One region of the Comamonas sp. 7D-2 genome, then DNA from elsewhere that is predicted to be linked to it. Evidence: predicted binding sites of a transcription regulator. Region 1 holds the regulator's gene; each other region holds the start of a gene.
The links. Region 1 encodes FNR, which switches genes on or off when oxygen is low (the NO sensors DNR and NnrR bind a similar motif). Its sites were predicted from a motif close to TTGATNNNNATCAA; they were not measured.
Positions count from the first base shown of each region.

Region 2: a site for FNR is predicted at 808-821, ahead of MPZ60_RS11375 (MBL fold metallo-hydrolase RNA specificity domain-containing protein). Genes of this name have one in related genera too.
Region 3: a site for FNR is predicted at 1,231-1,244, ahead of MPZ60_RS15755 (DUF2189 domain-containing protein). Genes of this name have one in related genera too.

Region 1 covers NZ_CP094238.1:2,173,129-2,175,392, forward strand. Annotated here, with positions in the region: gene MPZ60_RS10045 (FixH family protein) at 87-392, shown strand; gene MPZ60_RS10050 (hypothetical protein) at 650-913, shown strand; gene fnr (fumarate/nitrate reduction transcriptional regulator Fnr) at 977-1,699, opposite strand; gene hemN (oxygen-independent coproporphyrinogen III oxidase) at 1,968-2,264, shown strand, end outside.
Region 2 covers NZ_CP094238.1:2,462,063-2,464,326, forward strand. Annotated here, with positions in the region: gene MPZ60_RS11370 (efflux transporter outer membrane subunit) at 1-717, shown strand, start outside; gene MPZ60_RS11375 (MBL fold metallo-hydrolase RNA specificity domain-containing protein) at 905-2,264, shown strand, end outside.
Region 3 covers NZ_CP094238.1:3,405,418-3,407,681, reverse strand. Annotated here, with positions in the region: gene MPZ60_RS15760 (PLP-dependent transferase) at 1-1,175, shown strand, start outside; gene MPZ60_RS15755 (DUF2189 domain-containing protein) at 1,398-2,195, shown strand; gene MPZ60_RS15750 (hypothetical protein) at 2,216-2,264, shown strand, end outside.

The DNA.
Region 1 (2,264 bases):
GGACAAGGGCACCGCCAATCGGCAACAATTTATGCCACCCTGCCGTGTGTGCCTGGGTGGTCAGAATTTTGGAAAGAGGTTTCATCATGTCGGCAGCACAAGCCAAGGTCTCGCAAACGGCCAAGATCATCCACCCCGAGGACGGCAAGCCCTGGTGGAAGTTTGCCCATGTCTGGCTCATCATCGCCGGCCCGGTGATCGTGGTGATTGCCGGCTTTGTCACCGCATACATCGCACTGAGCAGGCCTGATCCCGTGATTGACCCTGACTACTACCGCCATGGCATGGAAATCAACCAGCGCCTGAGCGAAAGTGAAAAAAGCCTGGCCCCAGCAGTCACCGGCCGCAATCATGCGGCCACGCCAGCCAAGGACCATCCGCTGGATCGCTGAGTGCTCTGGCGCTTGCTCCGCCAAGGTCGCTTTTGCGGCCTTTTTTGTTGCCGATATCAAAATCAGAGCGTGTTGCGCATGTTCTGTCTAACGTTGATGTAGAAGTAAATGGTTTTTTGATATCCAGATGGCGCAGGATGCTCCTGAAAAGAGAGTAGTTCAGGGTTTCCCGCCACGGTGCATGCCCGCAGTCCTGCATGAACGGTCACCACTGTTGTGCAAAATATGACCAAGCCCACAGCCCAAGGAGAATCAGGATGGATGCTCGACGCTGGATGTGGATTGTCTGGCCGGCCTTTCTGGCGGCAGCAATCATGGAGATGGTGGTTTTCGCCTTTGTGGACCCGCTGGATGTGCACTGGCTGGGCTCCCCCCTGGACTGGTCGCGCCAGGCCATCTATACGGTCGCTTTTTTTGCCTTCTGGGTCGTGACCCTGATCGGAGGTGCGATGACGGTGATGCTGGGTCGCTCCGTCAGCGATCTCAATGGCGGCATCGTTTCCGAGCCTCTGCCCGATTAATTCGCACAGACAAAAAAGCCCGCTGTCCGCGGGCTTTGTCTTGAGAGTGTCTGTCGACTCGGTTCAGTTCTGGCATTGCTGGCTGTTGACGATGCGTTTGAGCGCCTCGGTATCCAGGATGCGCAGGTGGCGCTGCTTGACTTCCACAATACCTTCCTCTGCAAATTTGGAGAAAGTGCGGCTCACGGTCTCGAGCTTGAGGCCCAGGTAACTGCCGATTTCTTCGCGCGTCATGCGCAGCACCAGTTCCGACTTGGAAAAGCCGCGTGCCGACAGGCGCTGGACCAGGTTCAACACAAAGGCCGCCAGGCGCTCTTCGGCACGCATGCTGCCCAGCAGCAGCATCACGCCATGCTCGCGCACGATTTCGCGGCTCATGACCTTGTGCACATGGTTCTGCAGGGCAGTGACCTCGCGCGAGAGCTGCTCCAGTTTGTCAAACGGCATGACGCAGACCTCGGCGTCTTCCAGGGCCACGGCATCACAAGTGTGGTGGTCGTTGACGATGCCGTCCAGACCAATGATTTCGCCAGCCATCTGAAAGCCTGTGACCTGATCGCGCCCGTCTTCGGTGGCCACGCTGGTCTTGAAGAAGCCGGTTCGAATGGCATACAGCGAGGTGAACTCTTCGCCATTGCGAAACAGCAGCCCACCGCGCTTGACCTTGCGGCGCGTGGCCACAATCTCGTCAATGCGCTCCATTTGTTCATCGTCCAGGCCCATGGGCATGCACAGTTCACGCAGATTGCAGTTGGAGCAGGATGCTTTGATGGTCTGAAGATTCATGGGCTTTTAGCAACGGCGCAGACAGACACAGAGTGGAGAGTCGCGCTGGTCATTGACCTCGTGGTTGAAGATGAGATGGATCAAATTGTCGCAGCACTTGCCTTGAGGTCTCTTGATTTTCATCAAGGACAGGGTGATTGCCTTGGGGCACATTGCCTGTATTCGTTCAAAAACATGCGCTTTTGCCTATTTTGGGCATGATTTTCAGGATCTGATTTCCATTGAAATCTGCTCTATACAGAGTGTGGGCGCACCCTAACTCCCAGTTATGACCGCAGTCACGCCTGAGTTGCTGAGCCGCTTTGATATCCCCGGCCCACGCTACACATCGTTCCCAACAGCCGACCGTTTTGTTGAGGCTTTTGGTGCAGACGACTACATACTGGCACTCAAGCAGCGCAAGACGCATTCTGGCTCGCGCGCTTTGCCCCTGTCCGTTTATGTGCATGTGCCGTTCTGTGAGTCGCTTTGCTATTACTGCGCCTGCAACAAGATCGTGACCAAGCATCATGAGAAGGCTGCCGAGTATCTGGACTACCTGAGCCGCGAGCTGGCCATGCATACC
Region 2 (2,264 bases), 290 kb from region 1:
GCACTTGAGCGCCAGCAGGCCGCCCTCACGCATGCGCTGGCCGTGCTGGTCGGCGATGTGGCCAGCGGTTTTGCGCTGGCTTCGCAGCCGCAGGCAGCCACGCTGCCGATGATTCCGGCAGGCGTGCCCGCGACGGTGCTGGCGCGCCGCCCCGATGTGTCGGCGGCCCAGGCATCGGTGCTGGCGGCCCAGGCCCGCGTGGGCGTGGCGCAGGCCGCGTGGTTTCCGGCCATCACGCTCACGGGCAATGGCGGCTACGCCTCGCCGGAGCTGGGCGATCTGTTCAAGTGGTCGGCACGTTCCTGGGGCATAGGCGCCTTGCTGTCTCTGCCCATCTTCGACGGCGGCCAGCGCGCAGCGCAGGAAGAGGGGGCCCGTGCACGTCTGGAGGCCGCCGTGGCCGCCCAGCGCGGTCAGGTGCTCGCGGCCTTTCGGGATGTGGAAGATCAGCTCAGTGCCTTGCGCCTGCTCTCGGGCCAGGCCCGCGTGCTGGGGCAGGCTGTGCAGTCTTCCGAGCGCGCCACCCATCTCTCGGACGTGCGCTATCGCAACGGTCTGGTGAGTCAGCTGGAGCTGCTCGATGCGCGCCGCAACGAGCTGCGCAACCGGCGCCAGGCCTTGCAGGTGCGCACCGCGCAGTACACGGCCACGGTGGCGCTGATCCGCGCGCTGGGCGGAGGCTGGGACAGCGGAGAGCCTGTGGCGGCAAGCAGCTGAGGCGAGAGCTGTCCCGTCCGCCCTGGCGGCCGGTTTGCCGGCTTGTGACTCCTGCTGCACAGCCAGCCGTGCCCGTACAGGCTCAGTGGTTTGATGGGCATCAAGGCAAGACTTGAGGCTCTGGCGGCGCGGGCGCCAGTGGTGCTAGATTCATTGACGGTCCATGTGGATCGTCAATGGATGCTTCATGAACATCACTTTTCACGGTGCGGCGCAGTCGGTCACGGGGTCCTGTTTTCTGGTCGAGACGCATGGCTGTCGATTTCTGATCGACTGTGGCATGGCCCAAGGCGGCCGCGAGGCTGACGAGCACAACCAGCAAGCCTTTGCCTTTGATGCCGCAGGTCTGGATTTCGTCGTCCTGACCCATGCGCACATCGATCACAGCGGCCTGCTGCCCAAGCTCGTGGCCCAGGGCTTCAAGGGCCCTATCTATGCCACGCTGGCCACCAAGGACTTGCTCGAGGTCTTGCTCAAGGACAGCGCCCATATTCAGATGGTGGATGCCGAGCGTGCAGCGCAGCGCCGGCGTGAAGGCCGGGGGCACGAGCGCGAGCCGGCGGTTCCTCTGTATTCACTGGCCCATGTGGCGAGCACGCTGGAGCAGGTCCAGGCCAGGGCCTATGGACAGCGTTTTGAACCCCATCCTGCGGTGACGGTACGTTTTCAGGATGCCGGGCATATTCTGGGCTCGGCCATTGTGGAGCTGTGGCTGGCAGATGGCCATGGCGGCACGCGCAAGCTGGTGGCCAGCGGCGATCTGGGCCAGCCGGGGCGGGTGATCCTGCGCGATCCCACGCCGATCATGGAGGCCGATCTGCTGCTCATCGAGTCCACCTATGGCGACCGGCAGCACAAGAGCACGGGCGATACCCTGGAGGAGCTGGTCGATGTGGTCACGCGCACGGCGCCCCATGGCAATGTGGTAATCCCGGCATTTGCCGTGGGGCGCACGCAGGAGCTGCTCTATCACTTTCTGCAGCTGATCCAGCAGCAGCGCCTGCCGCCGGTAGAGATATTCGTGGATTCGCCGATGGCGGTGGCGGCCACCGATATCACGCTGCGGCACTTCGGCGTGTTCGATGAGGAGGCCAGGCAGTTGCTGGGCAGCGTCAGGAGACTCAAGGAGTCGCCGCACATTCACTTCATCAGCGATGTGGAGGACTCCATCAAGCTCAACCGCATCAAGAGCGGCGCTGTCATCATCTCGGCCAGCGGCATGTGCGATGCGGGACGGGTGCTGCATCATCTGAAGAACAATCTGTCCAGGCCCGAGTGTGCGGTGGTGATCTGCGGCTTTCAGGCTGAAGGTTCGCTGGGCCGCAGGTTGGTCGACGGTGCCAGGCAGGTGCGCCTGTTTGGAGATGACGTCGAGGTCCGTGCCGGTATCCATACTCTGGGCGGCTTTTCGGCCCATGCAGACCAGCAGGCCCTGCTGGACTGGGCGGCCGCTTTTACCCGCCCGCCGCAGCAGACCTTTGTGGTGCATGGGGAGTCGCATGCATCCCGGGCCTTGGCCACGCTGCTGCACGAGCGCCTGCATTTCA
Region 3 (2,264 bases), 1.2 Mb from region 1:
ACAAGCCTCCCACGGACTTCGAAGGCCCGCAGCTTGCCGTGCACAAGGCCTCGACCGTGTACTTCGAGAATGTGCAGGCCATGCGCGAGCGCCGCTGGCTGGACAAGAGCAGCTACACCTACGGTCTGCATGGCACGCCAACGACCTACGCCCTGGAAGAACGTCTGGCATCGCTGGAGGGCGGTCTGCAATGCCTGCTGGTACCCAGCGGTCTGGCCGCGATTGCCACGGTGTCGCTGGCGCTGCTCAGGACGGGCGACGAGGTGCTGGTGCCCGATAACGCATACGGTCCCAACAAGACGCTGACCGAGGGCGAGCTGGCCCATTTCGGCATTCGCCATCAGTACTACGACCCCATGTGCGTCGAAGACCTGGCGGCCAAGATTACTCCGACCACCAAGCTGGTCTGGCTGGAGGCTCCTGGCTCGGTAACCATGGAGTTCCCCGATCTCGTCGAGCAGGTGCGCCTGTGCCGGGCCAGGGGCGTGACCATGGTGCTGGACAACACCTGGGGCGCGGGTCTGGCTTTTCGTCCTTTCGACCTGCTGGGCGATGGCAGCCTGGGCGTCGATGTCACGGTCCATGCCCTGACCAAATACCCCAGCGGCGGCGGTGATGTGCTGATGGGCAGCATCATCACGCGCAACCAGCCCCTGCATATGCGCATCAAGCTCGCGCACATGCGTCTGGGTCTGGGCGTGAGCGGCAACGACGCTGAAGCTGTGCTGCGCAGCCTGCCCAGCATCGGCCTGCGCTATCACGCGCAGGATCGCTCGGCACGCCAGCTGGCGCAGTGGCTGGCCACCCAGCGTGCCGTGGCGCAGGTGCTGCACCCCGCCATGCCTGATGCCCCGGGCCACGCTTGCTGGAAGCAGCTGTGCGGACAAGGGCAGGGCCAGGATGGCGTGGCCGCCGGTCTGTTCAGCGTGGTCATCGACGAGCGCTTCGACCAGGCAGCCGTCGATCGCTTCTGTGACAGCCTGAGCCTGTTCAAGCTGGGCTATAGCTGGGGCGGGCCTGTGAGCCTGGTCGTGCCCTATGAGCTGCCCGAGATGCGCAGCCGTGCCACACCCCATATCAAGGCGGGCACCGTGGTGCGCTTTGCCATCGGCCTTGAGGATACGAGCGATCTGCAGGCCGACCTGGCCCAGGCCCTGCTCAAGGCCTTTGGTTGAAGCTATTTAAATAGGAGCTGGCAGCGCTTGTAGAGAAGCGATTTCAATGCTTTTATTGACTGAAGTCAACAAAAGCCGGGCGCTATAAGCTCTTGTTTTCATAGTGAAATGCGGAGGCCGGCATGCGGGCTTTCCGCAATGCAGATTCGAGGTTGAGCGGGTAACTTGTTCCTGTCAGCTGCCGCCACCGAGGCGCGGTACGGGCGACAAGGAGGGTCTCGCATGCAAGCTTCCCCTGTTTCCGAGGTCAAGGCCGAGTCCGGCAATCTGCAGATTCTGCAACTGCGCTGGAGCGAGCCCTGGCAATGGCTGCTGCTGGGCCTGGGCGATGTGCGTCGCGCACCAATGATTGCGCTGTTCTACGGCCTGTGTTTCTGGGGCATGGCGCGTCTGATGGCCTGGGTGTTTCGCTCCAGCCCCGAATATCTGATGTCCATGGCCAGCGGCTGTCTGCTGGTAGGCCCCTTCCTGGCCATGGGTCTGTACTACGTCAGCAAGCAACTGGAGCAGGGCAAGCCCGTGCTGCTGTCGGAGTCGTTGACCTGCTGGGACAAGCATCTGGCCAGCATGGGCATGCTGGTCATGGTGCTGATGGTGCTGGAGATGCTCTGGGGGCGCGCCGCCATGGTGGTGTTCGCCATCTCGTTCGATACCGGCATGCCCAGTACGGCAACCCTGTTGCAGACCCTGCTGCGGCCCGAGAACTGGGAGTTCCTGCTGGGCTACACCGCGGTTGGCGGGATATTTGCTGCCTTGGTGTTTGCCTGCATGGTGGTTTCACTGCCCGCCATTCTCGATCTGGATACCGATGCCTTGACGGCCTGCATCACCAGCATGCGCGTGGTGGGTGCCAACACGGGTGTGATGCTGCTGTGGGGGCTGATCATCACCGTGTTGATCGCGGTCTCGCTGCTCTTCTACAGTGCAGGTCTGATCGTCATCGGGCCGCTGCTGGGTTGTACCAGCTGGCATGCCTATAAAGCCAGCGTCCGCGCCGAAAGCAAGGGGGACCCTGCTTGAGGCGCAATGAGGGGGATGTCATGGAGTTCTGGAACTGGTTGAAAAAAGTCTTTACGCCCCAGCCAGGCG